Regions from separate parts of the Serratia sp. K1WW1 genome, predicted to be linked through region 4. Evidence: predicted binding sites of a transcription regulator. Region 4 holds the regulator's gene; each other region holds the start of a gene.

Region 1 (8,193 bases), 1.3 Mb from region 4:
AGTTATTTATTATATATTTCATTGTCTTTCACTTTGTGTGGACTTAAACATAGTTTAACCCGTTATAACCTTATAATTATAGACTATTTTTTAAATCAAGTAGTGAATTTTTACCTGGCGGAAATACCGGGAATTCGTGTAACAACCTGTCTTGTTGACATTTGGTGGGGAGTATTTATTGAATCTCCTAAGAGGCCATTTTATCGAAGCGCTAAGAACAGCTTGAAACCAGAGTCTCACAAACCATGTTTCTGCAGCGTGCAGATAAGATCAAGTTCTTCGTATAGCGATTGATAGCAAGTATTGCTTAAACTGGTTTTCTGCTATCTTGGGGAAGCTAAATGGCTGTTTTTTGTTCGACCGTATGGAGATGACTCGCATTCATTTTTGCCCGACAATGTTCAGCCCGTCTTTTTGCCCAATAATAGTTCTCTGGGTTGATTGCTTTGAGTGATGATTGTTCCCAAAGTTGTATTGCATCAAGCCAAAAGCACATTCTTTCAGCGTGAGCTGCCATCGTAGCAGTGTGAAAATAGTATGAAGTGAGTGCCATTTTCTTATTTCTCCAAGAGAGTTTTAATGTTTTTTAAACAAGTTGAATTCAAGGTATTATTTTTCAATGAAAGTAGTCACTAATGTTATATCTATTATAAGTCAGATTTTGCTCTCAATGACTGCGGTAATGATTAAGGCGGATAATATTGCTGCAATAACGAGTAAAATAAATGTGTGCTCTTTTCTATTGTTAAACCCCTCTTTGTTCGTACTGATGTTTTTTTTCTTTACTCGTGAAAGCGCATGAGCGTTACTCACCAAGGGTGGCTTATCGTTGTCTTGCTGAATCGTTATGTTTGCTTTGAATTGGAACCCTTTCTTTGGAATGGTAATTATTATTGTTCTGTCAGTTTTTAATTCAGAAAATCCCTTTCTAAGCGTGCTGATGGCGTTGTTTAAATTTGCTTCTGACGCTGTGTACCCTTTCCTTCTCCATACGTGATCCAATAAATGTCTTCTGGATAACAATATGCCATTTTTGTTTATGAATTCGCTTAGCAACCGGGTTGCTGAACTTGGCAAAAGATAATGTAAAGTATGGTCATCAGTACGATAGATGATGCTATACTTCGGCTCAAATAAGACGTTGTTATTTATAATGACTTTCATGTTCAATTTCACTATTGGGAATTTCATTATGCCCCTCATCCTGAGAATGCGATAATATGCATTTATTTTATGGAGGAAGATAACTTATGCCGAAATTATATTTCCCCATCAGTCCCTCTTAATGTTTTTCCTTGTATGTAACGCAGATTTAATCGCTACGCAGATAAGCGTTCCAATGACGATCAGTGTCAATATAATATCAATGATAGTCACATCTGCAGGGAGGCTGCCAAGCAGCAAAGATCGAGTTCCCCAAACACCAATAATAATCCCAGCAGAACCAGTAATCAGTTTGGAAAAATCAGATAAGAAAATGGTTGCAGCCGTGGTAATCAATAACAGGATAACGAGAAGAGTGACTATATACTTGACATAAAATGGGCGTTCATAATCGCTGCTAAATGCGACTATGGGAGGGTGCTCAGTTATCACTGTCTTCAAATCAGATACCTGAGTATGTTTGATATCTTGTAGGCGCGATGTTTGCTCGTCGAGTATAATAGCAATTGCATTGCTCTCTTTATTACTAAAGGTTGATATGCCATTCACAATACTTTCTAGTGCTATTGCAGTTTGTACGGAGTAACTATCATAAGGGTATTCATGAATATCGCCACTTACCGGTAAGACGATCTCTTTTTCAAATTCAGTACCTCCTTTGGGGATGTCTATAACAAAACTTTCCGGGACGCGTTTTTCATTGGCATTTTTCAGGTAATAGCTTGATATATGTAATCTCAGCGACTTTTTGTTACATCGTGTTTGGCAGTTATGATACCCTGATACTGTAATTTTAATCGTCTGGTTTATCGGGTCTAGTTCTTTTGTCAATATTTCCAGTTGAGTGAAATCATCGAATTTATTTGGTTCAATCAATGTAAATCTATCAGAGTCTGAAGCATTACTCACTACTTCGTTATAGATTGATTTTATAGCAAAAGGTAGTCCGCAGATAATGATGATGATTAGTAGAGTTATAGATAAATTAATACCTATAATTGATAATTTTCTTGTGTTGATTTTTATATCCATGATTATTCTCGTTTCATATAAAGGCGGCAGGTTGTTAAATAAGCTTTAACAATAAAAGGTGATATTTATTATCGGTTTGTAATGGTCGTGGTTTAAATATATGGTTACTTGGCATATTTATGAGTGGTAATTTATTTTTGTTAAGTATTTTGAAAAGTTAATTTTATTGCTGAACCCCAGCTTTCTCATGGCTGATAATTTTTGTTTATGAACGGTTTTATAGCTTTTATTTTTAGTCATGGCAATTCTCTGGCAAGACCATGATATTGAAGTTAACGTTATAACCTCAAGCTCAGATGCTGAAACATAATGTTTTGCAGGTATTGTTGATTCGGTTTTTTGCAAATAATCTATATTTCTCTCTTGTTGTAAAATAAAATCCTCCAGTTTATCTACCTTTGAGTCTAATCGAATGAAACTATGATTGTCAGGCCATAACAGGGTGTTTATTAACCCCTCAAAATTGGATGAAAAAAATACGCTAATTCGTTGTACGTCATTTCTTAATAAAGAGTTAATTTGATGAATAGAGTTTAGGTGAAAGTAAATAATGTGAGGTCTGCTTCTCGGAAAGTTATAAAGATATAATTCATTATAGGACGCGTGTGTTAGGACTTTAACGCTATGTCTTCTATTAAGCAGAGAGGATATTCCATCACGCACATAATGTGAATCACTGACAATTAATACTTTCATATTATTAACCTTATATGATTTATTTATGTAGTAAAGTATGGCGCAATAGCTACCGCACCAAATTGACATTGATGCTCTACTGGCAACTATCAATCAGAGTGTTTTGTACCTTTGGCATACGATAGGGCTTGTATCAAATTGCACTTATATTTTACATTTTGGCCAGTAATCAGCAAAATAATTATTAAATTAGCGATTAATTAGTTTTTTATTCTGTTTTGCGCGGTGACGGGGGGGCAGTTCGGCATGAATGATTGAGTGTCAATCAATCTGCTAGGAAATATAACGGGATTAATTCACGATAGTGGCTAGCATGTTTGTTGCCGGGTGTTGCTGATAGATCAAACCAACTGGAAGCGTAGCGATAGGGAGAGCAGTACTGTAGCAATGATTGGCAACGGTTCTGGTGGGCGACACCGAGTGTGAGCCTTTGAGGAAATTGCTGGGATATTCGGTGGCAGAATCGTTCTTCAGTTCGCTAAAAAAGAGCGGATCAGAAAGAGAATCGACAAAAACCGGGACATGGCCTGGGTTTTGCCGATTACATTGAAGTGTTCTACAAGCACCTTACCCGACAAAGTTAATTTGTGAAAAATGAAATCTGTCAGGTTGCGATTGATGCGGTTGGTATCAAATTTTCGTGTGGTTTCTGTTTTTATTTAATATCCGCTGATTTTATTGATAGCAGTCTATAGATGAGACCCGCCAGCAGGAATAAAATCGATGCAGCGAGAGATAAAACAAGCGTGTGTGATGCTAAAAAGGCCGTTTTGGCCTTCGAAAAAAGTTGCTCCCCATGCATAGGAGTTAGGCTATTAATGTACTGCATAGCTTGACTTAGTGACCCTTTGGTTTTCTCAAAATCAATTGAAGAAGGTTCGATTGTAGAAGACAGGGCGTTCATATACGAGTATGACATCATCAGACCAAAGGCCACGATGCCGATTCCGGCGCCTAACTCGTAGGCCATCCCTTCGATGGCACCAGCCGCACCGGCTTTTTCTTTTGGGACTGCATTCATAATAGCTGCGGTTGAGGACAGCAGCGAGGCTTCAACACTAAAACCTAAAAGTATCATGAATGCCCAAGCCATATAGACTTGGGAATTGAAATCAGTCATCGCCATTCCAATAAAGCTGACTGCACTAAGCAGCAATCCCCCTGTCGCGACTTGACGCAAACCAATGAAGGAGACAAGCCAACCAGCGATAGGACCACAAACGCTGCTGGCGATCATCAACGGTAACAGGAAAAGGCCTGCTTGAAGTGGAGTTTTGCCAAAAACAAGCTGTAATTCTTGAGAAATCAGCAATTCAAACCCAACAAGTGAGATCATGGCTGTGAGAGCCATAATTATACCGGCAATGATTACCTTGTTTTTAAAAAGTAACACGTCGATCATGGGGGAGTTTGTTTTTGCCTGATATTTAAAAAACATCACGATCATGAAAATACCGGAAAATAGCATGGCAGTTTTAACGTAATTAAAACCCTCACTGAATCCTGTCTTAATTGAAAAAATGGAGAGAAGTATAGCTACTATTAAGAATATGGAATCTACTATGGGTAGCTTTTTTGATCTATCAATCTTAACTTGGTAAGGTAGCGTCAATGTCGCTATGATAACTAGTAGGCACAACGGCACGTTGATAGCAAATACCATGCCCCAATGATAATACTCCATTAAAGCCCCACCAACCAGAGGACCCATGGCAGCACCACCTGTACCCACTGCAGCCCATACGCCAAGTGCAATGGCACGTTGTTTTTCATCGGCAAAGGTATGCCGCAATGCTGAGAGGGTCGCGGGTAGGATCATCGCGGCCCCTAGAGCCAAAAAAGCTCGCGACAATATTAATGACATGACATTGATAGAAATCGCGGCAAAAAGAGAAGCCACACAAAAAATTGCACTCCCCATCAAAGCAAGCCGCTTGAAGCCAATTCTATCTCCGAGCACACCCATTGGCAGTAGAAAGCATGCCATGACTAACGAGTAGATATCGATGATCCAAAGTAGTTCATTGTTGCTGGCATTTAACTCGATAGACAGTGTCGGAGCAGCAACATGTAAAACTGTGGCATCGATTGACACAGGAAGATACATTGCGATGATCAGTGAAAGTACTAACCATTTATTTGTCATTGTTAAATACCTTATTTATTTTACTGGTGAATTTATTTTTTGAACAAATTAGAAAAGAGAGTTTATTACATGGGGTTTGTTGACCTTAGACATATAGAAGATGTTTGGCTGGTATTGTTATTGTAGATACATGAGAACATCTAATGATGCTAACATACATTTATCGAGGTAAGTACCTGCGTTAAAAAAATTATTGCTTTATTTTTTATTAATTTTATTTAAGTTTAATTTTAATTTTATTATTTGCGTGTTAACTTCTATTAATTGAGTTGCGATAGTATATTGTAGTGCATTTGATTTACATTTCCCTTAGGAATGCGAATAACATGAGGCGCTCTGATGTTATAGTCCATTGTCTGAGTCATTCGGGTTGTGGGTTGTTCGAAACAGAAATTAAGCAGAAAATAAAGGAGGTTTTTTATTGCTATTACCCCTATGAGAGCTATAGGCGATGGGATATTGAGATCAATGACACTATTGCTTATGCCTTTCGCGATACTTATCAGGGGTATTCAGAACTTCATATTTTCAACCTTATTCAGCAACTCTGGGACGTTCATTAACTTTCTTTTCCTGTTTTGTCGAACATCTTCTCAACGGAAAGTAATAGCGAAATGATGTTAAAAAGAGGCATCTGAAGCCTCTTTCAAGACGACGACTCTACATTTGAAATGTTATCGAAATTGAGGTCGTGAGGATTAGAACAGTTGAACGGCTATATTAATCCATATCTGGCATATGACTTTACCCACGTAATGTAGCTACGGCTCTATGCATAGTCACTATGAACGATGGCATTGATTACTGAAGTGATTGCTCTGGGCGAAGGATTAGCTTAGATGCTCGGGATCATATTTTTAAATGTGGCATGGATGAAGCGATGGAGACGGTAGGAGGATACCTATGCTGCCTGGCTACTGGATGTAGCCTATATTCTCTCGCATTGCCCAGACTGCCATGGTTTTTACGGGGCCAGTCCGATGGTACGCTTACCAACAGAAGTGGCCATCAAAAATACCGCTAATGCCTTTAAGCAAATCATGAGAAATTAGACTCAACAAGGTGAAATCCCGGTCGCAGTGCGTAGGTCAAAGGATTATTGCCTGGAAAGCAAAAAACCCGCCATAGGCGGGTTCTTCTAAATGATGGTGCCCGGACTCGGAATCGAACCAAGGACACGGGGATTTTCAATCCCCTGCTCTACCGACTGAGCTATCCGGGCAACGGGGCGCATTAAACCGTATTTGGCCCTGTGTCGTCAATGGGTTTCTGTCACAAAGCCGAGCGATTGCTCTAATTTCAAGCAAGGGCAGGGCTACCTTCCTGCGCCAGCCTTCTCCTTTCTCCCCCTCAAACGCCCGAAGCCAGAAATCAAAAAACTCCCCCCAACAATGTTCATCTCTGCCTCATCCATAATCATCTCAATGTTAGTGACAGGTGCAACATGTTACATATATGTATTTTAAGGTTATTGTGATTTTTAAATGTGATCCGTGTAACTTTAATAACATATTGTCTGTGTTATGTTTCGATAATAACATCATTAGTTCCCGGCATCTGCCAGGGTACAAGGCTGGTCAACAGAACGTAAAGGTTCGCAGATAATTTTGGGGAAAAAATGAAATATATCATAGGGATAGTGTGTATCGTTACTATCTGTATTTTGGCACTTTTAGTGAGCAACGATCGCAAAAACATCCGCTATCGTCCGATTTTCGTCATGCTGGCCTGCCAGTTTTTGATGACCGCACTGCTACTGAAGACCGACGTAGGCAATAAAGTGATTGGCGTGATCGCCGGGGTATTTGGCAATTTACTTTCCTATGCCAACGAAGGTGTGAACTTCGTCTTTGGTGGTTTGGTGAATCACGGCGAGATCTCGTTCTTCCTGTCCGTTTTGCTGCCTATCGTATTTATCTCCGCGCTGATCGGCATCCTGCAACACTGGCGCATCCTGGGCTTTATCATCAAGTACATCGGCCTGGCGCTGAGCAAGGTCAACGGCATGGGGCGCCTAGAGTCCTATAACGCGGTGGCTTCGGCGATCCTCGGCCAGTCTGAAGTGTTCATTTCGGTAAAAAAACAGCTCGGCCTGCTGCCGGAGCACCGCCTGTATACGCTGTGTACCTCGGCCATGTCGACGGTATCAATGGCGATTGTGGGCGCTTACATGGTGATGCTTGATCCGCGCTACGTGGTGACTGCCTTGGTGCTGAACCTGTTTGGTGGCTTTATCATGGCGTCGCTGATTAACCCTTATCAGGTCAAGCCTGAGGAAGACATTCTGGATGTCATTGAAGGGGAGAAGCAGAGTTTCTTCGAAGTCTTGAGTGAATACATCCTCGATGGTTTCAAGGTGGCGATTATCGTTGGCGCGATGCTGATTGGATTTATTGCACTGATCACCATGGCTAACGCGCTATTCACCGCTGCATTTGGCATTTCCTTCCAAGGCGTGTTGGGTTACGTGTTCTCTCCACTGGCTTTCCTGGTGGGCGTACCGTGGCACGAAGCGGTGCAGGCCGGTGGCCTGATGGCAACCAAGATCGTTAGCAACGAATTTGTTGCCATGCTCAACCTGTCGCAGGGTGACTACAACTTCTCCGAACGTACCATGGCGATTATTTCGGTGTTCCTGGTGTCGTTCGCCAACTTCTCCTCTATCGGCATTATCGTCGGTGCCATCAAGGCGTTGGATTCCAAGCAAGGTAACGCCGCAGCCCGCTTTGGCCTGAAGCTGCTTTACGGCTCCACGCTGGTCAGCTTCCTGAACGCCGCCGTCGTAGGTTTCTTCTTTTAATTAGCTCAAGGCCACATCGAGAGGTTGTGGTCTGCTAACGCTATAACAATAAGGAATATGTGATGAAAATGACTTCTCCCCTCAAGCTATCGTTATTGGCCCTGTTGGTTGCAGGCGCTGCGCATGCCGCAACGGTGGATCTCCGTATCATGGAAACCACCGACGTTCACGGCAACATGATGGATTATGACTATTACAAAGATAAAGCCACCGCTCAGTACGGCTTGGTGAGAGCGGCCACGTTGATTGATGCTGCCCGCGCGGAAGCGACCAACAGCGTGCTGGTCGATAACGGCGATATCATCCAGGGTAGCCCGATGGCGGACTATGCTGCCGCCAACCTGAAGAAGGGCGA
Region 2 (8,193 bases), 410 kb from region 4:
GCGAGAATGTTTTTCCGGCCATTACGGTTTTGACGTCCGGCCCGATGTGGTGTTTGGCTTCCTTTCCTTAATCTTCTGGATGTTGATCGTCATTGTTTCCCTGAAGTATCTCACCTACGTCATGCGAGCGGATAACGCCGGTGAAGGCGGGATACTGACGTTGATGTCTTTGGCAGGGCGCCATACCTCGGCGCGGACCACGTCTTTTCTGGTGATCCTGGGCCTGATTGGTGGCAGCTTCTTCTATGGCGAGGTGGTGATCACCCCGGCGATCTCGGTGATGTCGGCGATCGAAGGGCTGGAGATTGCCGCCCCGTCGCTGGATCCCTATATCGTCCCGCTCTCCATTCTGGTACTGACCTTACTGTTTGTAATCCAAAAACATGGCACCGGCAGCGTGGGCAAGCTGTTTGCTCCGGTGATGTTGCTGTGGTTTATCGTGTTGGCAGTCCTAGGAGCGCGCAGCATTATCTCCAACCCGGAAGTGTTGCAGGCGCTGAACCCGAAATGGGCCTTCAACTTCTTTGTTGAATATAAGAAGGTGTCGTTCTTCGCGCTCGGTGCGGTGGTGCTGTCGATTACCGGTGTGGAAGCTCTGTATGCCGATATGGGTCACTTTGGCAAATTCCCGATCCGCCTGGCCTGGTTCACCGTGGTACTGCCTTCGCTGGTGCTCAACTACTTCGGCCAAGGGGCACTGCTGCTGAAAAATCCGGAGGCGATCAAGAACCCGTTCTTCCTGTTGGCCCCCGACTGGGCACTGATCCCGCTGCTGATATTGGCCACGCTGGCCACGGTTATTGCCTCGCAGGCGGTCATTTCCGGCGTCTTCTCGTTGACCCGCCAGGCCGTTCGTCTGGGCTATCTGTCACCGATGCGCATCATTCATACCTCGGAAATGGAGTCCGGCCAGATCTATATCCCGGTGATCAACTGGACCCTGTATATCGCCGTGGTGTTGGTGATTGTGGGCTTCGAACACTCCAGCAACCTGGCCGCGGCCTATGGTATTGCGGTGACCGGCACCATGGTATTGACCAGCATCCTGATCACCTCCGTCGCCATCAAGAACTGGCATTGGAATCGCTTCCTGGTGGGGGGCATTCTGGCAATCTTGCTGATTATCGATGTGCCTATGTTCTCGGCTAACGCCCTGAAGCTGTTCTCCGGCGGTTGGTTGCCATTGACGTTGGCCCTGGTGATGTTCCTGATCATGATCACCTGGAAGAGCGAACGCTTCCGCTTGCTGCGCCGGATGCATGAGCACGGTAACTCCCTTGAAGCACTGATTGCCTCACTGGAAAAATCACCGCCGGTTCGCGTGCCGGGTACCGCAGTGTTTATGTCGCGGGCGATTAACGTGATCCCGTTTGCCCTGTTGCATAACCTCAAGCACAACAAAGTGCTGCATGAGCGGGTGGTGCTGCTGACCTTGCGTACCGAAGATGCTCCTTATGTGCATAACGTCCGGCGGGTGACGATTGAACAACTGTCGCCGACCTTCTGGCGGGTAGTGGCCAGCTATGGCTGGCGTGAAACGCCGAACGTTGAGGAAGTCTTCCACCGCTGTGGGTTGGAAGGGCTACCATGCCGGATGATGGAGACGTCGTTCTTTATGTCCCATGAATCGCTGATCCTCACCAAACGGCCGTGGTACCTGTTCCTGCGTGGCAAGCTGTTTATCGCCCTGAGCCGCAACGCATTGCGGGCTGCCGACCAGTTTGAGATCCCGCCCAACCGGGTCATCGAACTGGGAACCCAGGTCGAAATCTAAAATAAGGGCTCAGCATTTGCTGGGCCCTTATTTTTTAGCTACGCTTTGTCGAACGTGAGCGAAACGTTTCGATGGCGATCACATTTCCGCTATTACAGGGTTGTCTTCCCCTGCTGATTTTCTACACTGACTCAATAGCGAAACGTTTCGCTGCTGGAGTTTACTCATGAAAAAAGGCGTACTACTGAATTCTGACGTTTCTGCGGTGGTCTCTCGTCTCGGCCACACCGATCAGATTGCGATTTGCGATGCAGGCTTGCCGATCCCGGCCGTGACGCCGCGTATCGATCTGGCGCTGACCCAAGGGGTGCCGACATTCTTGCAGGTTGTCGGCGTGGTGACGCAGGAAATGCAGGTAGAGAGCGCCATCCTGGCGGAAGAGATCGTCAAGCATAACCCGTCGCTCCACCAAGCGTTGCTGGATCAACTGACGCAGCTTGGCCAACGCCAGGGCAATACCATCAGCATCAGCTATATCAGCCACAGCGCGTTTAAAGCGCAAACCGAACATAGCCGGGCCGTGATCCGCAGCGGAGAATGTTCGCCCTACGCGAACGTGATCCTGTGCTCCGGCGTAACTTTCTGAGGCGCCTATGCAACCTTTACTGCAACTGAAAGGGATCGATAAGGCCTTTCCCGGCGTGAAGGCGCTTTCTGGGGCCGCCCTGAGCGTTTATCCCGGCAGGGTGATGGCGCTGGTGGGGGAAAACGGTGCCGGCAAGTCCACCATGATGAAAGTGCTGACCGGTATCTACAACAAAGATGCGGGCAGCCAATATTTCCTTGGCAAAGAAGTGGCCTTTAACGGGCCGAAGGATTCGCAGGAAGCGGGTATCGGCATCATCCACCAGGAATTGAACCTGATCCCGCAGCTGACCATTGCCGAGAACATCTTTCTTGGTCGTGAGTTCGTTAACCGCTTTGGCCGCATCGACTGGAAACGCATGTATGCCGAAGCGGACAAACTGCTGGCGCGTTTGAACCTGCGTTACAGCAGCCACCGGCTGGTGGGGGAATTGTCGATTGGCGATCAGCAAATGGTGGAAATCGCCAAGGTGCTGAGCTTTGAATCCAAAGTGATCATCATGGATGAGCCGACCGATGCCCTGACCGATACCGAAACCGCCTCGCTGTTTAAAGTGATCAACGAGCTGAAAGCCGAAGGCCGCGGCATTGTCTATATCTCCCACCGCCTGAAAGAGATCTTCGAAATCTGCGACGATGTGACCGTATTCCGTGACGGGCAATTTATTGCCGAGCGGCCGGTTGCCGAATTGAATGAAGATTCGCTGATTGAAATGATGGTTGGCCGCAAGCTGGAAGAGCAGTATCCACGCCTGAACCTGCCGCGCGGTGAAAAACGCCTGCAGGTGAGCCACGTTTCCGGCCCAGGCGTGCATGACGTCAGCTTTACTTTATACCGTGGTGAGATTTTGGGTGTGGCTGGCCTGATGGGGGCTGGACGTACCGAGCTGATGAAGATCCTGTACGGAGCGGCGCCACGTAAAAGCGGCACCGTGAACCTGGACGGCCATGAGGTGGTGACTCGTACTCCTCAGGACGGCCTGGCCAACGGCATTGTCTATATCTCCGAAGACCGTAAGCGCGATGGCCTGGTGTTGGGGATGTCGGTGAAGGAAAACATGTCGCTGACCGCGCTGCGCTATTTCAGCCGTGCCGGTGGTGGCCTGAAACATGCCGACGAGCAGATCGCCGTCAGCGATTTTATCCGCCTGTTCAATATCAAAACGCCGTCGATGGAGCAGCCGATTGGCCTGCTTTCCGGCGGCAATCAGCAAAAAGTGGCGATTGCCCGTGGCTTGATGACCCGGCCAAAGGTGCTGATCCTCGATGAACCGACACGCGGCGTCGACGTCGGGGCCAAAAAAGAGATCTACCAGTTAATCAACCAGTTCAAGCAGGAAGGGCTGAGCATCATTCTGGTGTCTTCGGAAATGCCGGAGGTGCTGGGCATGAGCGACCGCATCCTGGTGATGCATGAAGGCCACCTCAGCGGCGAATTCCCGATTGAACAGGCCACCCAGGAAGTGCTGATGGCAGCAGCCGTCGGCAAGCAATACGGCGTAAAGCAGGAGTAATCAGATATGAGTTCACAAAGTGTTGCAGCTAAGCGCTGGTTCAGTAAAGAGTGGCTGTTGGAGCAGAAATCGCTGATTGCCCTGTTGGTGCTGATTGCCGTGGTGTCTTCGATGAGCCCGAATTTCTTCACCGTTAACAACCTGTTCAATATTCTGCAGCAAACCTCGGTGAACGCCATTATGGCGGTCGGCATGACGTTGGTGATCCTGACTTCCGGCATCGATTTGTCGGTCGGCTCGCTGTTGGCGCTGACCGGGGCGGTAGCCGCTTCGATTGTCGGATTTGAAGTCAATGCGGTGGTGGCTGTGGCAGCTGCGCTGGCATTGGGGGCTGCGGTAGGGGCCTGCACCGGCATAATCGTGGCCAAAGGCAAGGTTCAGGCATTTATTGCCACCCTGGTGATGATGCTGTTACTGCGCGGCGTAACCATGGTGTATACCAACGGTAGCCCGATCAATACCGGTTTTACCGACGTTGCCGACACCTTCGGCTGGTTCGGGATTGGCCGCCCGTTGGGCGTTCCTACCCCGATCTGGATCATGGCCATCGTGTTTGTCGCCGCCTGGTATATGCTGCATCACACCCGTCTTGGCCGCTATATTTATGCGCTGGGTGGCAACGAAGCGGCTACCCGCCTTTCCGGTATCAGCGTCGATAGGGTTAAAATCATCGTTTACTCCCTGTGCGGCCTGCTGGCGGCACTGGCTGGGGTCATTGAAGTGGCGCGCCTGTCCTCTGCGCAACCTACTGCGGGTACCGGCTATGAGCTGGATGCTATCGCCGCGGTGGTGCTGGGTGGTACCAGCCTGGCTGGGGGTAAAGGGCGCATCGTCGGTACCCTGATCGGGGCGCTGATCCTTGGCTTCCTGAACAACGGTTTGAATTTACTGGGTGTTTCTTCCTACTACCAAATGATCGTGAAAGCAGCCGTTATTCTGCTGGCGGTTCTGGTAGACAACAAAAGTAACAAGTAACCTCTCCCCTACAGGAATCACGACCATGAAAATGAAAAAACTGGCAACCTTAGTTTCGGCCATCGCGTTAACCGCCACCCTGAGTGCTAACGCCCTGGCAAAAGACACCATCGCGCTGGTGGTTTCTACGCTCAACAACCCGTTCTTTGTTTCGATGAAAGAAGGGGCGCAGTTGGAAGCCAACAAACTGGGTTACAACCTGGTGGTGCTGGATTCCCAGAACAACCCGGCGAAAGAGTTGGCCAACGTGCAGGATCTGATGGTGCAGAACCCGAAACTGCTGCTGATTAACCCAACCGATTCTGACGCGGTAGGTAACGCCATCAAGATGGCCAACCAGGCCAAGATCCCGGTCATTACGCTCGACCGTATGGCAGCGAAAGGCGAAGTAGTCAGCCATATCGCTTCCGACAACCGCGTGGGCGGTAAAATGGCCGGTGACTTTATCGCCAACAAAGTAGGGGCCGATGCCAAGGTGATTCAGTTGGAAGGCATTGCCGGGACATCTGCTGCCCGTGAACGTGGCGAAGGCTTCCAACAGTCACTGGAGCAGAACAAATTTAAACTGCTGGCCAGCCAGCCTGCGGACTTCGATCGCACCAAGGGTCTGAACGTGATGCAGAACCTGCTGACCGCGCATCCAGACGTGCAGGCGGTGTTTGCACAGAACGATGAAATGGCACTGGGCGCGCTGCGTGCATTGCAAACCGCTGGTAAAACGGATGTCATCGTAGTTGGCTTTGACGGCACCGCAGACGGCGTGAAAGCGGTTGAAGGCGGTAAACTGGCTGCCACCGTGGCACAGCGTCCGGATCAAATCGGTGTGATTGGCGTAGAAACGGCAGATAAGATCTTGAAAGGCGAGAAAGTACCGGCGACTATCCCGGTTGATTTGAAACTGGTTACCAAGTAAGTCATCTCCAGCGCCATCGGAACGGGGCGTGACGATGGCGCGCAATTTAAGGGATCTGTGATGGAAACAGCAAAGCTGGTGGTTTTGGGCAGCATCAATGCCGACCATATCCTCAATATCAACCACTTTCCCCAGCCGGGCGAAACGGTGATCGGCCAGCAGTATAAGGTCGCCTTTGGTGGCAAAGGGGCTAACCAGGCGGTGGCTGCCGGGCGCAGCGGTGCGGATATCGCCTTTATTGCCTGCGTAGGTGCAGACGATATTGGTGAACGTATTCGCCAACAGCTGGCAACCGATCGCATTGATACCCAACCGATTGAAGCTATCGCCGACAGCACCACCGGCGTGGCGCTGATTTTCGTCAATGCCGAAGGTGAGAACGTGATTGGTATCGATGCCGGCGCCAACGCGGCGGTCACTCCTGATTATCTCAACCGCTATCGGCAACGGGTTATCGATGCCGATGCGCTATTGATGCAGCTTGAGTCACCGCTGGAAACGGTGATTGCCGCCGCCAAACTGGCCAAGCAGCACCAAACCCAGGTGATCCTCAACCCGGCTCCGGCCTGTGAGCTGCCTGACGAACTGTTAGCCATGATTGACATGATCACCCCGAACGAAACCGAAGCCCAGCGGCTGACCGGTATCGCGGTGAATAATGACGCTGATGCCGATCGTGCTGCCAACATCCTGCATGATAAAGGCATCGGCTGCGTGATTATCACCCTCGGTAGCCGTGGTGTGTGGTTGAGCGAAAACGGTAAAGGCAAACTGGTTCCGGGCTTTAAGGTCAAAGCGGTGGATACCATCGCGGCCGGTGATACGTTCAACGGTGCTCTGGTTACTGCTTTGCTCGAAGGTAAAGTGATGAGCGATGCGGTGCGTTTTGCCCATGCGGCGGCGGCCATTGCCGTTACCCGGCCGGGTGCACAGCCTTCCGTGCCATGGCGTGAAGAGATTGACGCCTTCTTGCAGCAACAGGGATAACGCTTTGGCTACCATGAAAGATGTCGCCCGCCTGGCGGGTGTTTCAACCTCGACGGTCTCGCACGTGATCAATAACAATCGCTTTGTCAGCGACAGCGTGCGTGACAAAGTCATGGTGGCCGTGGAACAGCTTAACTATGCCCCTTCCGCACTGGCGCGTAGCCTGAAACTCAATACGACGCGCACCATTGGCATGCTGGTAACCTCCAGCAATAACCCGTTTTATGCTGAAGTGGTGCGCGGCGTGGAACGCAGCTGCTACGAGCGTGGCTACAGCCTGATCCTGTGCAACACAGAGGAAGATGTGGCGCGTATGAACAGCAGCATGGAAACTCTGTTGCAAAAGCGGGTGGATGGCCTGCTGGTGATGTGTACCGAAAACCACCGCCCCTCGCAGGATGCGCTGAGCCGCTACCCCTCTTTGCCGATCGTGATGATGGACTGGTCGCCGTTCGAAGGGGCCAACGATATCATTCAGGATAACTCGTTGCTGGGGGGCGAAATGGCAACCGATCATCTGATCGCTCGCGGCTATCGCCAAATCGCCTGTATCGCCGGGCCGCTGGATAAAACGACCGCGCGCCATCGTTTGGAAGGCTATCGCCGCGCCATGAAGCGTGCCGGTCTTGAAATCCTGCCGGGCTATGAGGTGTATTGCGACTTTGAGTTTGAAGGGGGCGTGCATGCCATGAAGCAGCTGTTGGCGTTAGCCGAGCCTCCTCATGCGGTGTTTGCTGGCAACGATGCCGTCGCCGTCGGCGTTTATCAGGCGCTGTATCAGGCCGGGCTGGTGGTACCACAGGATATGGCCGTGATGGGTTACGACGATATCGAACTGGCCAAATATCTGGCCCCACCGCTCAGCACCATTCATCAGCCCAAAGATTCATTGGGGGAGCTGGCGATCGATGCGCTCATCAACCGCCTGCAAAACCCCGAACGTGATGCCCAGATCCTGGTGCTGACGCCAGAGCTGGTGGAGAGAGACTCTGTCGGTTGCCGCTAACTGGTAGCCTTCGCTTCTTTGCGTGATTTCTCTTTGCCGGTGATCAGGTTATTGCCGTCTTTTCTTCTTAACAGCATAAAGACGAAGGCCGAAGCGACGGTCACTATCCCCATGGTAATAAAGGTGTAGTGGAACTGATCGATCATGGTGCCAATCCCCATTGAACCATAGAAGCGTAACACGGCGGCGCTAATCGCCACGCCAAAGCTGATAGACAGTTGTTGCGTCACTGCCAATACGCTATTGCCGGAACTGGCGTTGCCATCGTTCAGGTCTGCCAGGCTGATGGTATTCATGGCGGTAAACTGCGTCGACATCGCCATCCCTAGCACAAACAGCGGCAAAATCATCAGCCACAGCGGCATACCTGGGCTTTGCAGTGAGAATTGCGCAATCAACACGCCGATAATGATAGTGATACCCACCAACGTCTTACGAT
Region 3 (8,193 bases), 860 kb from region 4:
AACGCGGTCGCCAGGAACTCTTCACGTGCGCTGAGCACATAGGCAAACTGCGCCACCGAGGCGTCGTTCAGGCGGCTGGAGATCTGATCCAGCATGTGTTCACGGTAGCTCGCCAGCGTGGTTTCCGTCAGCAGATAATCTTCCATTACCGTAGCCTCATCCGCACCCAGCGCCAGCAGTACCATCGCCGAACCAACTCCGGTACGGTCTTTGCCTACCGCACAGTGCTGCACAATCGCACCGCCTTCAGGCTGAGCCAACAGTTGTGCCAGTTGACGATAGGCGCCGTTATTGAACGGCAGGCGGCGGTACAGCTCCAGCATAAAGGCCCGGGCATCAAACTTGGCCAGCGTTTCGTCGGTGAGTTTTTCAAGGTTGGCATTCACTTCGCTGCTGAGCGGGTTGGCCGGCACGTGGTAATAGTCGGCTCCCGACCATAGCACGTCAGGTTTTGCCTGCACTTCGTCGAAGTCGCGGTAATCCAGCACCGAACGCATTGGCATCTGAGCCAGGTAGCTACAGTCGTTTTCACTCAAGCGATCCAGAGCGCCGGAACGAAACAGCAGCCCGCGTTTGATACGGCGGCCATCGGCCACGCTGTTGCCGCCTAAATCGCGGAAGTTGATGCCACCGTCTAACGGCGCAAGTGAAGGATGGAGCAGGATCTGAGCGGTCATAAGACGTCCTTACATTGATTGTCTCGGGATATGCCGCCACATCAGCCAGCAATCGGCAAACACAGACAACAGAAGGCCAGCAGCATGACGCAGAGGGGGATAACCGTAACAGAAGGAGAAACGGGCCGTCAAACGGCCCGCTTTTAACGAGGATTTGGATTACAGCAGACGGCGAGCTGCCTCAACGACGATTTGCACCGCCTGGCTTTCAGTCTTCTTCATGGTTTCCGCATTCGGGATCTCTTGCTGGGTGCGGTTAACGATCACACCAGCAACCATCCCTGCACGCAGGCCCTGGCTGGCGCACATGGTCAGCAAGGTGGCGGATTCCATTTCATAGTTCATCACGCCCATCGACTGCCACTCTTCCATCGAGCCTTTAAAGCGGCTGACCACACGGCCGGAATAGGTGTCGTAACGTTCCTGGCCTGGGTAGAAGGTATCGGAAGAGGCCGTCACGCCGATATGCGTGGTAGCACCGCTGGCCTTGGCGGCTTCAACCAGCGCCGTGGTACAGGCAAAGTCCGCCACTGCCGGGAATTCCATTGGGGCAAAGTGCAAGCTGGCACCGTCGAGGCGCACAGCAGCGGTTGTCACCAGCACGTCGCCCACGTTGATATTGGCCTGAATGGCACCGGTCGTGCCGATACGCAGGAAGGTACGGATACCCAGCTGTGCCAACTCTTCAACGGCGATCGAGGTAGATGGGCCACCGATACCGGTTGAGCACACGATCACTGCCTTGCCATCCAGCTCTGCACGCCAAGAGGTAAATTCGCGGTGGGAAGCCAGGTGAACCGGGTTTTCCATCAGCTTGGCAATTTTCTCAACACGCTGCGGATCGCCAGGGACGATGGCCAATGTAGCGCCTTGCAGATCGTTTTTAGTGAGACCGAGGTGGAAAACGTCAGACTGAGACATGGGGGACTCCTCATGGATACGGTTTTTGGGAGGAACAAACAGAGATTCTACTGACAATCGCTGTTAAATTTCGTGATGATCATCACTTTGAATAAAGAAACAGAAATTCATCTACATTATTTTTGTGATTTAAATCACATAAAAAACCCTGACACGCTTAATCTCCACTCAGTTTATACCAAGTTGCTGTCTGAGCAGCCATTGCTATCATGCGCGAAAATTCACCATGCGGTGCTAATAAGCGCTAATCTGCCTATAGTTAACTGCCGCGCTTTTTCTCTAACGCATGGAGCCTGCAATCAATGAAAACAGAACAACAAATGACGTTAAACCAGGCCAAAGGGGGATTTACCCCGGCCGTCGCACCGTTGGCCACCTCAACCATTCTGACCGATGTGCAGGATATACACGTGGGGGAAACCACTATCCCTTCGCAGGGGGACGATCTGCCAGCCTATATCGCCAAGCCGGCCCATCATCAAGGGCCGTTCCCAATTGTGCTGGTCGTGCAGGAAATCTTTGGCGTGCATGAGCACATTCAGGATCTGTGCCGCCGCCTGGCCAAGCAGGGCTATCTGGCCATCGCTCCAGAACTCTATTTCCGCCAGGGCGATGCCAGAGAGTACAGCGAAATCAGCGAGCTGATGCAAAAGCTGGTCAGCAAGGTGCCTGATAGCCAGGTATTGGCGGATCTGGATCACGCTGCGCACTGGGCAACGCGCCACGGCGGCGATGCCGGCAAGTTGGCGATCACCGGTTTCTGCTGGGGCGGTCGCATCACCTGGCTGTATGCCGCACATAACCCGCAGTTGAAAGCGGCAGTGGCCTGGTACGGCAAGCTGGTGGGGGAGAAAACCTTGAATTCGCCGAAGCATCCGGTTGATATAGCGATCGATCTTTCGGCGCCGGTACTTGGGCTCTACGGTGGCCAGGATGGCAGCATTCCGCAAGAAACGGTGGAAACCATGCGCCAGGCGATCCGTGCGGCCAATGCCGATGCGGAAATTGTGGTGTATCCAGAAGCGGGTCACGCTTTCCACGCCGATTACCGGCCAAGCTATAACGCGGAGGCTTCCGCCGACGGTTGGCAGCGCATGTTGGCCTGGTTCAGCCAGCATGGCGTGGCAGGTGTGAAGTAATCGTCAGGGGCAGTGTGTCACCAATCTCCCCTCACCCCAACCCTCTCCCAATGTACAAACTGAGGATATCATGGGCTTTTGTGTAGGGAGAGGGAGCCAGTTCGGTGCTGCGTTCAGGTACAAGAGTTAATCTGTGACAGGATTGATGTCGAGGACGAAAACCATAATCAAATGGTGGCACTTTCGGTCCCCTTCCGATGTTAAGACCAGGGCTTCTTGGACACGAGTTCGGGGGAGCCAGTTCGGTGCTGCATTCAGGTACAAGAGTTAATCTGTGGCAGGATTGATGTCGAGGACGAAAACCATAATCAAATGGTGGCACTTTCGGTCCCCTTCCGATGTTAAGACCGGGGCTTCTTGGACACGGGTTCGGGGAGCCAGTTCGGTGCTGCATTCAGGTACAAGAGTTAATCTGTGGCAGGATTGATGTCGAGAACGAAAACCATAATCAAATGGTGGCACTTTCGGTCCCCTTCCGATGTTAAGACCGGGGCTTCTTGGACACGGGTTCGGGGGAGCCAGTTCGGTGCTGCGTTCAGGTACAAGAGTTAATCTGTGGCAGGATTGATGTCGAGGACAAAAACCATAATCAAATGGTGGCACTTTCGGTCCCCTTCCGATGTTAAGACCGGGGCTTCTTGGACACGGGTTCGGGGGAGCCAGTTCGATGCTGCATTCAGGTACAAGAGTTAATCTGTGGCAGGATTGATGTCGAGGACGAAAACCATAATCAAATGGTGGCACTTTCGGTCCCCTTCCGATGTTAAGACCGGGGCTTCTTGGACACGGGTTCGGGGGAGCCAGTTCGGTGCTGCGTTCAGGTACAAGAGTTAATCTGTGACAGGATTGATGTCGAGGACGAAAACCATAATCAAATGGTGGCACTTTCGGTCCCCTTCCGATGTTAAGACCGGGGCTTCTTGGACACGGGTTCGGGGGAGCCAGTTCGGTGCTGCGTTCAGGTACAAGAGTTAATCTGTGACAGGATTGATGTCGAGGACGAAAACCATAATCAAATGGTGGCACTTTCGGTCCCCTCTCCCTGTGGGAGAGGGTTAGGGTGAGGGGCATCTCCTCTTAGCTCAGTGACAAAGTGCCAAACGCACCGTGCCAATCGTGCTCGAACTTCTCAACCGCTGCCTGCACCGCCGGGGCGCTGATAAACTGCTCTGCGACATCAACCGGTAAGGTAATAGCTTCACAACCTGCCAACAGGCACTCCAGCGCCTGACGCGGAGTCTTGAAGCTGGCTGCCAGCACCTTGGCCTGCGGAGCGTGCAGTTCTAACAAGTGCTGTAACTCCTGCACGGTAGCAATGCCATTGCCGCCCTGGGCATCCACGCGGTTGACGTAAGGTGCCACGTACTCTGCCCCTGCCAAGGCAGAAAGCAGCCCCTGCGCAGCCCCATACACCGCCGTCCCCAGCGTTGGAACAGCCATGCTGCGCAGGATTTTGATCGCTGCCAGCCCTTCCCCCGTCACCGGCACTTTCACCACCAGGCCAGGAACGCGCTGGTGAAGCATTATCGCCTCTTCAACCATCTGCTCGGCCGTAGTCGCCATCACCTGGGCAAACAATTTTCCTTCACCACCGATGATATCGCGTAAAGCGGGCAGCACTTCCCATAGCGACGTACGTGATGCCGCCACAATGCTCGGGTTAGTTGTTACCCCTTGCAACGGCAACACACGTGCCAGACGTTTCACCGCATTGATGTCGGCAGTATCCAGATAGAGTTCCATAGTTGCTCCTCAAGGCTAAAAATGAAGGGCGCCGCAGCGCCCAAAAATGGATTACAGTTCAAGCTCTTGTTTCAGCAACGCTTCTACCTGTTGGGCAGACACTGCGTTCACCAGTGCGTCACGGAAACCTTCATGCATGATGCGCCGCGCCAGCTTGGAGAAAATCCGCATATGCTGGTCGCCGGCGGCATGTTTATTAAGGGTCAGCATAATCACGAACTGCGCCTCTTCATCGCCCCATACGACCGGCTGTGCCAGCTTGGCCACGCTGATGGTGGACTGTTCAATATGTTCAGATTTGGTATGCGGAATGGCAAAACCGAAGCCCAGTCCGGTGGAGAATACCGCCTCACGCGCCCACAAATCGGCGGCAAGATTACGTGGATAACGGCAACGCCCGGCCAGCAGCAGGTTATCGGCCATCCCTTTGATCACCTCTTCTTTGCTGCGCCAATCTGCCCCCAGGGCAATGCATTCCGGCGTGATCAGCGGCGCATCGCTTTGCTCCATGCGGAACTGGGCCAGCAGATGTTCCACTTCCAGCGACGTACGGCAGGCCATGGCCCGGTTGAGCAGTAAACGGCATTCGCGGCTGTCCAGCTTGGCCAGGCGGGTTTTGGTGGCGGCAATGGAAGGCGCGCTCATGCTGATCTCATCCAGCCCCATCCCCACCAGCAGTGGCAACACCGAACCTTTCGCCCCCAGCTCGCCACACAGGCCGATCCATTTGCCGTGTCGGTGCACTTCACGCACCGCATGATCCAACCCACGCAGGAACGCCGGGTTCAGGCTGTTGTAGTGTTTGATGACCTTGGCATTATCACGATCCACTGCCAGCAGGTACTGCGTCAGATCGTTGCTGCCGATACTGAAGAAGTCGATCTCCTCACAGCACTGGTCGATGATAAACAGCACCGAAGGCACTTCCAGCATGATGCCGAGCGGGATTTTTTCGTCGAACGGGATCTGCCCGGCACGCAGCGATTGCTTCACTTCGGCCAGTTGATCCTTCACCCACAGGATCTCCTCCATTGAGGAGATCATCGGGATCATGATCTTCAGCGGACCGTGTGCCGAAGCGCGCAGGATCGAGCGCAGCTGGGTGCGGAACAGCGGCAGGAATTCCTGATAGATACGCACCGCCCGGTAACCGAGGAACGGGTTGTTTTCGGCCGGGATGTTCAGATAATCCACCGGCTTGTCGCCGCCGATATCCATGGTGCGCACGATGATCGTCTTGCCTGCGGCGGCTTCCACCGCCTGGCAGTAAATGTTGTAAAGCTCATCTTCAGAAGGCGCAGTCAGGCGATCCATGTACAGCATTTCGGTACGGAACAGGCCTACTGCCTCGGCACCGTTGCTGAAGGCCGCCTCTGCTTCTACCGCATGGGCGATATTGGCGGCAACTTCCATCCGCACACCGTCGGCCGTACGCCCCGGTTGATCGAGATAGGCGCTTTGCTGGCTGCGGATCTGCTCGCTCAGCCACTGCTCCTGCTGATAATAACGACGAACCGGTTCACTGAGATCGCAGGCCACCAGCCCAAGATCACCGTCGATCTGCACCGATTGATTCAAATATGGCAGCATTGCAGCGGCATCGACGCCAACCAGGGTTGGAATGTTAAAGGAGCGCGCCAGGATCACCGTATGCGAGGTGCTACCGCCGCTGCCCAGCAACAGGCCTTTCAAATAACGCTTATCCAGCTCCAGGAATTGGCTCGGGGTCAGCTCATCGGTGATGCAGATGCTGTCAACGCTCAGCGCCTGCTGCGCCGGGAAGCTCTGCTCGCCATAAATTTGCTGTAATAGCTGGAAGCTGACATCACGAATATCCAGTTCGCGCTCGCGCAGATAGGCACTGGCAGACTGTGCCAACTGTTGGCTGAAGTGGGCCGCGGTGGCCACAATGGCAGCGGCACAACTTTCCCCTGCCAGCACGCCATCAAGCAGGTGCTGGCGGAATGCGCCGTCACGTAGCAAGGAGCGATGCGCTTCCAGCACCGCCGTAGTGGTGCCGTTACCGCCCATCAGTTGCAGATCCAGCGCCTTGCCAAACCGCGCCAACCCTTCAGCCAACTGCTGCTGCTCCTGTTCAACAGACTGCGTAGGCGGCAACGTCAGGGCGTTTAAATCCACCCGCGCCAGATGCACCAGTTTGCCATTAGCGGTGCCTTGGTTGACGGAGCGAGCGCGTACCAACGTTGGGTTCAGGTTAGCCAGAGACTGCGGGATAGGCTCCTGCTCTGCCTGGTCATTCACCTGTGGCAGCGCTTCGTCACAGTGCGGGAATTCATGTTGGATAAACTGGCTCAGGCGCTCAAACGCCGCCTGTTCATCTTCCCCTTCGATGGTGATGCGGCATTCATCACCCAGCAAAATATCGGTCCCGATCAGTGACAGCACGCTTTTGCCGTCGCCACGCAGGCCGCTACGCGAGTTGTGCCATTCAAAGCGGGAACGGAAACCGTTGCACAGGGTTTCGATATGGCTGGCTGGGCGGGCATGTACCCCGTTGGGCAGCACGCAGGTAAACGTCACTATTTTCGCCATCACTCTTTCCTCATACCAAAAGCAGCGGTGAACAACACCGGTTTGCCACAAGGATAAAAGCGCAGCGCGGCCCGGGGCTATCGGATAAAAATGTCAAACACTGGACAAATGTATCCTGACGGCATAAATGCGATGCCGCTCACAAAGCCCGTTGCCACAAGCCCGGTTTATTCTGTCGCACACTTTGAGTTAGATCGCACTTTTCTCCTGACAATACAAAAATCCAGTAAATGGCAATTTTATCCACTGTTGATAGTACCGCCAGATGCCTATTGTGATAGCCAACAACCTTTATCCATCAGGGGTCATTCCCCGGTGGTTTTATCTCAGAAGCACGCTGGTTGCGGCCAGGGAGTGAACGATGAAAGAGCTACTCAATATTCTAAGAAACACACGCCAGCACTTGATGACCGGCGTCTCCCATATGATCCCGTTTGTGGTCGCCGGCGGCATTTTGCTGGCCATCTCCGTGATGCTGTATGGCAAAGGGGCAGTCCCCGATGCGGCTACGGACCCTAACCTGAAAAAACTGTTCGACATCGGCGTGGCCGGATTGACGTTGATGGTGCCTTTCCTGGCGGCCTATATCGGCTACTCCATCTCGGATCGCTCCGCGCTGGCTCCCTCGGCGATTGGGGCCTGGGTAGGCGCATCCTTCGGGGCTGGTTTCTTCGGGGCGATCATCGCTGGCCTGCTGGGCGGCATTATTGTGTTCTATCTCAAGAAGATCCCGGTGCCGAAGATCCTGCGCTCGGTGATGCCGATCTTCGTGATCCCAATCATCGGCACCCTGCTTACCGCAGGCATCATGATGTGGGGCCTGGGCGAGCCGGTTGGCGCGCTGACCAACGGCCTGACCCACTGGCTGCAAGGTATGCAGCAGGGCAGCATCGTAGTGCTGGCCATCATCATGGGCCTGATGTTGGCGTTTGACATGGGCGGCCCGGTTAACAAGGTGGCCTACGCCTTTATGCTGATCTGCGTCGCTCAGGGCGTGTACTCGGTAGTCGCCATCGCGGCCGTTGCCATCGCCACCCCGCCGCTCGGCCTGGGATTCGCCACGCTGATTGGCCGCAAATACTACACCCCAGAAGAGCGCGAAGCGGGTAAAGCTGCACTGCTGATGGGCTGCGTCGGCGTTACCGAAGGGGCTATCCCGT
Region 4 (8,193 bases):
GGGGAAAGAGTATATCGACTTCTCTGGTGGCATCGCGGTGACTGCGTTGGGGCACTGCCATCCGGCACTGGTTGAGGCTTTAAAGCAGCAGGGCGAAACCCTGTGGCATACCAGCAACGTGTTCACCAATGAGCCCGCGCTGCGCCTGGCCAGTAAATTGATCGCTGCCACCTTCGCCGACCGGGTGTTTTTCGCCAACTCGGGTGCGGAGGCTAACGAAGCGGCTTTCAAGCTCGCTCGTCATTACGCCATCACCCGTCATAACCCGTATAAAACCAAGATTATCGCGTTTAATAACGCTTTCCATGGCCGTACGCTGTTCACCGTTTCCGTGGGCGGGCAGCCAAAATATTCCGACGGCTTTGGGCCGAAACCGGCCGATATCGTGCATGTACCTTTCAACGATCTGGCCGCGGTGAAAGCGGTGATGGACGATCACACCTGTGCGGTAGTGATGGAGCCTATTCAGGGTGAAGGGGGCATTACCGCTGCCGATCCTGTCTTCCTCAAGGGCGTACGTGAACTTTGCGACCAACATCAGGCGCTGCTGGTGTTTGATGAAGTGCAAAGCGGTATGGGCCGTAGCGGCAAGCTGTTTACCTATATGCATTACGGCATTACGCCAGACATCCTCACCACCGCTAAAGCGCTGGGCGGCGGTTTCCCGGTGAGTGCGATGCTGACTACCGAAGAGATTGCCTCGGTGATGCAGGTTGGCACTCACGGCACCACCTACGGCGGCAACCCACTGGCCTGTGCAGTGGCAGAGGCAGCGTTGGATGTGATCAACACGCCAGAGGTGCTAAGCGGGATTGAGCAGCGTCGCGGGTTGTTTGTTCAGGCTTTGCAGGAGATCGGTAAAAAATACGATGTGTTCAGCGATATTCGTGGCATGGGGCTGTTGATCGGTGCGGAACTGAAGGCGGGCTATCACGGCAAAGCGCGTGATTTCCTCACTGCCGCCGCTGTACGTGGCTTGATGATCCTCAATGCCGGGCCAAACGTGATCCGTTTTGCCCCTTCGTTGGTGGTTGAGCTGAAAGATATCGACGAAGGCATGGCGCTGTTCGAATTGGCCGTACAGGATGTGATTAACGGCTAATCAAGTCTGCGGGGCTGCGGTCCCGCTAACTTCAGCTTTCCCGCAGTTTGCGCTTCAGCCAGATCCCATGATGTGGGCGCTGGCGCCACGCCAGTGACGAGATGGTATGCATCACGGTCAGGTGAGAAAGGATCCGCCGCAGATGGCGTTCCATCTCGGTGACCGGCATGTCCGGGTGCAGGTCTGGCGGCTGCATGATGCTGTTGCTGGTACTCGGGCCGTCATATTCCAACCGCTGCTGGCAGCTCTGCAAGGCGATCTCACAGGTTTGCAGATACTCCTGCGCCAGCTTTGGCGTCAGCATATAGTGCTCGCGCGCCAGAATGGTCATCGCATTCAGGTGTTCAACGATAAACTGGTTATGGGTGATCCACAGCCGCATATCAGCCAGATAATTCGATTCAAACCCCGGTTCCTGCATCGCCTGATTGAGTGAGGTAAACAGGGCGTTATGTGCCTGATTGACCTGCATGCGCGTGTAGGCCAGCTCGCTGGGGTCGGGTTCCTGTTCTTCCAGCAAGAGTCGCAGTGCCGTCTGATCGTGCTCCAGAGCCTGATGGGCGTTTTTACGCAGCAGGCCACTCTGCCACTGCGGCCATAGCCAGATCGTGCCGCCAAACACCAGTACGCAGCCGATAAGGGTATCGATCAGGCGGGGAACCAGGAAATGGGTACCGTTCAGCGCCAGGAGCTGCAAGGTGTAGACGGCGGTCACGGTGAAGCCCATCACCGCCAGCCCGTAGTTTTTCCGCAGGATCAGATAGGCCGCCAGGGTGATGGCCAACATGATACTCAGCGTCACGCTTTCCGGCATTTGTAGTTGCAACAGTCCAGCGGCAATCACCAGCCCGGCCAACGTGCCGAGGGCACGGTGCTGGATCCTCACCCGCGTGGCGTTATAGCCGTTTTGACTGACCAGCATGATGGTCAGCAAGATCCAATAGGGTTTTGGCAGGTTGAACAGCATACCCAGGCTGCTGCCTGCCGCCAGAATGACCCCCAGCCTGGCGGCGTTGCGCAGGGCGTTGGATTTAAACGACAGATAGCTCACCACCGCAGGCCAGAAAGGCAGGCGTGACTGATTGGCCATCAGATTGCGGCGGTAAAGTGGGTGCTGAGTGCGTAGCAGGCGCGCGATGCGGCTGAAGTGGTAATAGCAGAACTGCCCAACCGGGTTATCGGCATGCTGTGAGGCCACTTTTTCCAGCGCCGCCAGCTCATTCTTCATGCTGAAACGCGCAGAGTGCCGATGATAGAGAATATCGTCGGCCACAACGCGCAGGCGCGTGGCGATCACCTGGGCGTTGCGGCGGATAATCGCTTCGGCCTGGCTTTGCTCCACCAGCTTTTGCACTTCTTCCGGCAGATGCAGGCTGACGGTGATGTGCTCTTGCAAATCGAGCGCCACCTGAAACGTACGTCGCAGGCGCTTTTGCTCCAGGTTATTGGCATGGGGCAGGAAATTAAGCTGTTGGTATAGCAGACTGATCAGGTCCATCACTTTCTGCTGGCGTTGCAACAGCGGCGGCAGGGCAGTTTCAGGATCGGTGTGCTGCGTCAGTAATGAGTATTTGGCTTCAAAATAGTCGGCCAGCTGCATATACAGCTGGCTTAGAGATTCGCGCATCGGCTGCTCTTTCCACAGCTTGAACCAGGCCCAGGTAAACAGCCCGTACCAGGCGGTGCCGACGATATACAGCAAAGGGGCATGCCAGATTGGCACGGTGCCTACCATGCTGAGGGAAAAGATGGCGGCGACCAATGCGGCTGGTAGCAGGCGTGCGTGCAGCGGGCTGATCTCACCGCTTACGCCGAGCAACAGCGCCATTGCCAGCATCAGCAAGGGTAACGGCAGATCCCACAGCAAGGCTTGTTGCAGCAGAAGGCTACTGAGTGCGAACAGGGAGCCGCCCACGACCAGGCGTTTGAAAAAGCGTTTGTGTGGCGTATCCAGCCCGGCAATGTTGCAGCAGGCGGGCACCAACGAGAACAGCATGCCGAGTTGCAGGTTGCCAATCAGCAAACCAAACGCCACCGGCAGGCACAACACCAGCGTTTGCCGCAGTGCGTAGTTGACTTCCGGGTGGTAGATCAGGCGGCGCCACATGGTTGGCTATTCAGCAGGTAAAGAAACGGCGCATTGCTGCACCGTTTCTCTGGGGATTAACGCGTACCGTACACGACAATGGTTTTGCCGTGCGCGGAGATCAGGTTTTGATCTTCGAGCATTTTCAAAATACGACCGACGGTTTCACGTGAGCAACCGACGATTTGGCCAATTTCCTGGCGGGTGATTTTGATCTGCATGCCGTCTGGGTGAGTCATGGCATCAGGCTGTTTTGCCAGGTTCAGCAAGGTCTGTGCAATGCGGCCGGTAACGTCAAGGAAGGCGAGGTTACCCACTTTCTCTGAGGTGACTTGCAGGCGGTTAGCCATCTGTGCGGACAGGCGCATCAGGATATCCGGGTTAACCTGGATCAACTGGCGGAATTTCTTGTAGGAAATTTCAGCCACTTCACAGGCGGTTTTGGCCCGTACCCAGGCGCTACGCTCCTGGCCTTCTTCAAATAATCCTAGCTCGCCGATGAAATCCCCCTGGTTAAGGTAGGACAGGATCATCTCTTTGCCTTCTTCATCTTTAATCAGCACCGCGACGGAGCCTTTGACGATGTAGTAAAGCGTTTCGGCCTTTTCACCTTGGTGAATAAGCGTACTCTTCGATGGATATTTGTGGATATGGCAATGAGACAGGAACCATTCGAGAGTCGGGTCTGTTTGCGGTTTGCCGAGAACCATTCGCTGTTATCCTCTGTTGTTATCGCTGCCTTGTATCACAGGGGTCAGAGTTCCCTGTAAAACGTGCTTATAGCCCGGTGTTTTAATTGTGGCTATCAACAGGTTTTGAGGCGTGTTATAGAAATACGCTTGTGCTCTAGCATATTAACTTGCAGGGAGAGCTGCAAGCTACATTCTGTTAACAAACCAATATAGGGGCCTTTCCTTGGACATATCCCTGAAATCGGTGACCTGGAAAGAGTTATTGCGGCTCTGTTTGTAGCACAGAGTGAGGCGGGTGTCTTGTGTTGTCTCGCTTCAGCATGATTAGCGTCAGGTTACGTTGCCAGAATGTATGCGAAAGCGTACCCTGTTTTTAAGAAATTAACCGGAGTGTGTAACATGCAGGCAAGAGTTAAGTGGGTAGAAGGGCTGACATTCCTGGGTGAGTCTGCGTCTGGTCACCAGGTTCTGATGGATGGCAACGCAGGCGATAAAGCGCCAAGCCCGATGGAAATGGTGTTGATGTCCGTCGGCGGCTGTAGCGCCATCGATGTGGTGTCGATCCTGCAAAAAGGGCGTAACGATGTGCGTGACTGTGAGGTAAAACTGACCTCCGAGCGTCGTGAAGAAGCACCGCGTCTGTTTACCCATATCAATCTGCATTTTATCGTCACCGGCAAAGGGCTGACCGATAAGATTGTCGAGCGTGCGGTGGATCTTTCTGCCGAGAAATACTGCTCCGTCTCCTTGATGCTGGGTAAAGCCGCCAGCATTACCCACAGCTTCGAAATCCGCGAAGTGGCCTGATCCTACCAAGGGTAGCGCAGGCAGTGTGCACGCAATAAATCAAGAAATCGCCGTGCCGTCACGGTTAGCGGCGATTTCTGTGAATACAGCACGCAATATTGCGCTTGTGGCAAGGTGTCGATAGGCAATGCCACCAGCCGATGCTGCAAATGGAACGGTGCACTCATCGCCCGCGCCACGATAGTCAGATAATCCGCCTCCAGCACCATATTCAAGCCACAGGTCACCGAGTCCGAGCGAATGGGCGAACGGCTCAATTGCTGATAGAAGGTGCCTAATACCGCACGCAACTGCTGGTAATAACCCATATCGGTTTCCGGTAATAACCACTTGGCCTCACGCAGTTCGTCCAGCGAGGTGGCCTGCGCCAGTGGGTGCCCCTGGCGTGCGATAATGCAAAAAGAGGCGTTGAACAGCGGTTCACGCACCAGATCCTCCAGAGGAAGTTCCGGGCTGACGGTACCCACGGCAAAATCCAGGCGGCCTTCGCGCAATGCTGGCAGTAGCGTAGAAAGCTGCGCTTCACGGATTAGGAGATTGGCCTGCGGAAACGGCTGTTTAAAGGCTTCGACCAGTTCCGGTAATACCGTCAGGGCGAGTAGCGAAGAGCAGCCAATGGCGACGTTACCTTGCGAATGCTGATTCAACTGCTGGATCTCGTCGGCGGCGCGCTGCAATTCCTCCAGGATCAACTGCATTCGCAGGGCGAAGGCGCGGCCGGTTTCGGTCAGCGTCATTCCCTGACTGCTGCGATTGATCAACTGGGTTTCCAGGATCTGTTCCAGTTCACGGATGGTGCGGCTCACCGCCGGTTGAGATTGCTCCAGCGCGCGTGCCGCCCCGCGAATACTGCCGCTGCGGATCACCTGCTGGAAGACTTTCAACTGCTGTAACTTCGGTAAATAGCGCATTCCCCACCCTATCAATAAAAAGCATCACCCCTTACAAAATTGTATCTTATGCCGCTCGGCAAAAGGCGATAATTTCAGCGCGTTGATGTAAGTGACTGTTATTAAAACTATAAAGTGACCTGGATCACATTATTAAACTACGCCCGCCACGCTGGTGGGCAGCCTGGGTGATAACTTAAAGGAATATCGGCGATGAAAAATCGTTCGCTAATGATTTTTTTGCTGTTTGTGGGCTATGTCGTGGTGTACATCGATAAAACCGTGATGGGTTTTGCGCTGCTACCTATCGAACGCGAGTTCAATCTACAGCCGGAACAACTGGGCTACGTTACCGGGATGTTTTTCCTGGCGTATTCCCTGTTCCAGATACCGGCGGGCTGGCTCAATGACCGCTTTGGCTTTAAGAAAGTGCTGTGCAGCTCGTTACTGCTGCTGGGGGGATTCGCCCTGTGCTTTGGCATTCTGGGGTTCGGCCTGGGCCTGCTGGTGACGTTCCGCTTCCTGTCCGGCATTGGCCACTCCGGCTATCCGTGTTCCTGCGCCAAGGCGGTGGTGGCGAATTTCCCACTGGAACAGCGCACCTTCGCGCAGTCCATTCTGCTGTCCTCCGCCGGGTTGGCGATGACCGTCGGGCCGCTGGTCGCGGTCTATTGCCTGGATCACATCGGCTGGCGTGGGTCGTTCTCTGCGCTTGGCCTGTTGGCATTCTTGATTGCCGCCTGCATCTTGTGGCTGGTGCCCAATCCGCCACAGGTGGCGCCCGCCAAAGCTGGGGCAGCCGCAGCCAACTATAAGGCTCTGCTGAAAAACCCAATCGTGCTGCTGCTGTTTGTGGCGATTTTCTGTATCAACATCCCGTCGTACGGCCTGATGGCCTGGCTGCCGAAATTCCTGGTACAGCAGCGCGGAATGCCGCTTGACGTCTCCAGCATGGTGGTGGCAGCCGGCGGTCTGGGGATCTGGATCTCCTCACTCGGCACCGGCTGGCTGGTCGGGCGCTACCTGCAAGGGCATGAGCCGTGGGTGATCTTCTTCAGTTCCCTGCTCAGCGCCTTGTGCATCTGGCTGGTGTTTACCAGCGAATCGGCTCTGACGGCCAGCCTGTTCTTGTTCCTGGGTTATATCTTCCTGATGGCCTCGTTCGTCACGGTGTTTACCTTGCCTATGAAGCGCTTGCCTACGGAAGTGATGGGGGCAGCGATGGGGCTGATTAACACCGGCGGCACCTTGGGTGGCTTTGTGGCCCCTATCGCCATGGGATATCTGATCACCATCAGCCACAACTACATGACGACGTTTATCTTTTTGGCACTGGCTATGGTGGTTTCCGGGCTGGTGATCCTGCCATTGGCGGGCAAAGCACGCCAACCGGCACTGAATTAAGGAGTATGCACATGAACATTGAACAACTGATTGACGGTGTGGAACAACAGGTATTGCAGTGGCGGCGTCATATCCATGCGAATCCGGAGTTGTCGTTTCAAGAGGCGCAGACGGCAGATTACATAGCCGGACAACTGGCTAGCCTTGGTCCGTTGAAGATCACCCGTCCTACGCCGAATAGCGTGGTTGCCGAATTGCAGGGCGCAGCGCCGGGGCCGTGCTATGCATTGCGTGCCGATATTGACGCCTTGCCGATCCAGGAGGAAAGCGACGAACCTTTCTGCTCGACCCGGCCAGGGGTGATGCATGCCTGCGGTCATGATGCCCACAGCGCGATGTTACTGGGCGCGGCCAGCGTGCTGTGCCAGTTGCAGGCGCAGCTGCAAGGCTCGGTGCGTTTTATCTTCCAGCATGCCGAAGAAGTGCCACCGGGCGGAGCCCAACAGCTGGTAGACCTGGGGGTTCTGGATGGCGTGAAGATGATCTTCGGCCTGCATGTCATGCCCAACTTCCCGACCGGTGAGGTGGGGATGAAGCAGGGCGTGTTCAGTGGCTCCAGCGATAACTTCGACATTGTGTTGCAGGGTAAGGGGGGGCATGGCTCGATGCCGCATCTGTGTATCGATCCGGTGCCGATTGGTGCGGAAATCGTTAGCGCTTTGCAGCAGATCGTGGCACGTAAGCTTGATCCGTTAAATGCCCCGGTGTTGACGGTGGCAACCTTCCAGGCAGGTGACAGCTATAACGTCATTCCAGACAGCGCCCGGTTGGCAGGAACGCTACGCACTCATAATCAGGAAGTCCGTGATCGGGTGCCGCTGTTGGTTGAGCAAACTGTCGCTGGGATCAGCCAGGCGCACGGTGCCAGCTACAAGGTTGACTGGACGCGTGGCTATACCATCGGCAATAACCACCCTGATGCCTGCGCCATTGCGCGCGAGGTGGTGGCCGAAGCCGTAGGGCCACAGGCGTTGCGGGAATTGACCAGCGCGATGTTTGGCAGCGAGGATTTCTCCTCCTATCAGGAGAAAGTGCCGGGGTGCTTCCTGTTTATCGGCAGCGGTAACGAGGCGATCGGTGCCACCTACGGCGTACATAATCCCCGTTTTAAACTGGATGAGGCGGCGATGCAGATCGGAGTGAAACTGCACGTCGGTTTTATCCGCCACCTGTTGATGCGCTAACGACGGCGGGCGCGGAAATTAGCCGCGC

What was found. The regulator CRP, encoded in region 4, controls carbon source genes, mostly activating them, when cyclic AMP is high. The targets are predictions, from matches to a motif close to ATGTGANNNNNNTCACAT.
Region 1: ACX9GU_RS04145 (NupC/NupG family nucleoside CNT transporter) is a predicted target of CRP. The motif match lies at 6,523-6,540, and genes of this name have one in related genera.
Region 2: rbsD (D-ribose pyranase) is a predicted target of CRP. The motif match lies at 1,841-1,858, and genes of this name have one in related genera.
Region 3: udp (uridine phosphorylase) is a predicted target of CRP. The motif match lies at 1,721-1,738, and genes of this name have one in related genera.

The regions. Positions count from the first base shown of each region.
Region 1 is NZ_CM147697.1:918,043-926,235, forward strand. Features, by position in the region: gene ACX9GU_RS04105 (winged helix-turn-helix domain-containing protein) at 1-22, opposite strand, end outside; gene ACX9GU_RS04110 (ANR family transcriptional regulator) at 338-553, opposite strand; gene ACX9GU_RS04115 (winged helix-turn-helix domain-containing protein) at 655-1,164, opposite strand; gene ACX9GU_RS04120 (hypothetical protein) at 1,273-2,196, opposite strand; gene ACX9GU_RS04125 (helix-turn-helix domain-containing protein) at 2,314-2,892, opposite strand; gene ACX9GU_RS04130 (MFS transporter) at 3,548-5,038, opposite strand; partial or broken gene ACX9GU_RS04135 (phosphoenolpyruvate hydrolase family protein) at 5,959-6,090, shown strand; tRNA gene ACX9GU_RS04140 (tRNA-Phe) at 6,185-6,260, opposite strand; gene ACX9GU_RS04145 (NupC/NupG family nucleoside CNT transporter) at 6,657-7,838, shown strand; gene ACX9GU_RS04150 (bifunctional 2',3'-cyclic-nucleotide 2'-phosphodiesterase/3'-nucleotidase) at 7,907-8,193, shown strand, end outside.
Region 2 is NZ_CM147697.1:5,963,212-5,971,404, reverse strand. Features, by position in the region: gene kup (low affinity potassium transporter Kup) at 1-1,774, shown strand, start outside; gene rbsD (D-ribose pyranase) at 1,941-2,360, shown strand; gene rbsA (ribose ABC transporter ATP-binding protein RbsA) at 2,368-3,873, shown strand; gene rbsC (ribose ABC transporter permease) at 3,880-4,848, shown strand; gene rbsB (ribose ABC transporter substrate-binding protein RbsB) at 4,874-5,761, shown strand; gene rbsK (ribokinase) at 5,822-6,748, shown strand; gene rbsR (ribose operon transcriptional repressor RbsR) at 6,753-7,754, shown strand; gene mdtD (multidrug transporter subunit MdtD) at 7,751-8,193, opposite strand, start outside.
Region 3 is NZ_CM147697.1:436,017-444,209, reverse strand. Features, by position in the region: gene ACX9GU_RS02045 (tyrosine-protein phosphatase) at 1-677, opposite strand, end outside; gene udp (uridine phosphorylase) at 837-1,598, opposite strand; gene ACX9GU_RS02035 (dienelactone hydrolase family protein) at 1,901-2,737, shown strand; gene fsa (fructose-6-phosphate aldolase) at 3,815-4,480, opposite strand; gene ptsP (phosphoenolpyruvate--protein phosphotransferase) at 4,532-7,033, opposite strand; gene ACX9GU_RS02020 (PTS fructose transporter subunit EIIC) at 7,395-8,193, shown strand, end outside.
Region 4 is NZ_CM147697.1:5,554,947-5,563,139, reverse strand. Features, by position in the region: gene argD (bifunctional acetylornithine/succinyldiaminopimelate transaminase) at 1-1,102, shown strand, start outside; gene ACX9GU_RS25330 (YccS/YhfK family putative transporter) at 1,134-3,209, opposite strand; gene crp (cAMP-activated global transcriptional regulator CRP) at 3,266-3,898, opposite strand; gene ACX9GU_RS25320 (OsmC family protein) at 4,280-4,687, shown strand; gene ACX9GU_RS25315 (LysR substrate-binding domain-containing protein) at 4,690-5,598, opposite strand; gene ACX9GU_RS25310 (MFS transporter) at 5,791-6,981, shown strand; gene ACX9GU_RS25305 (amidohydrolase) at 6,987-8,165, shown strand.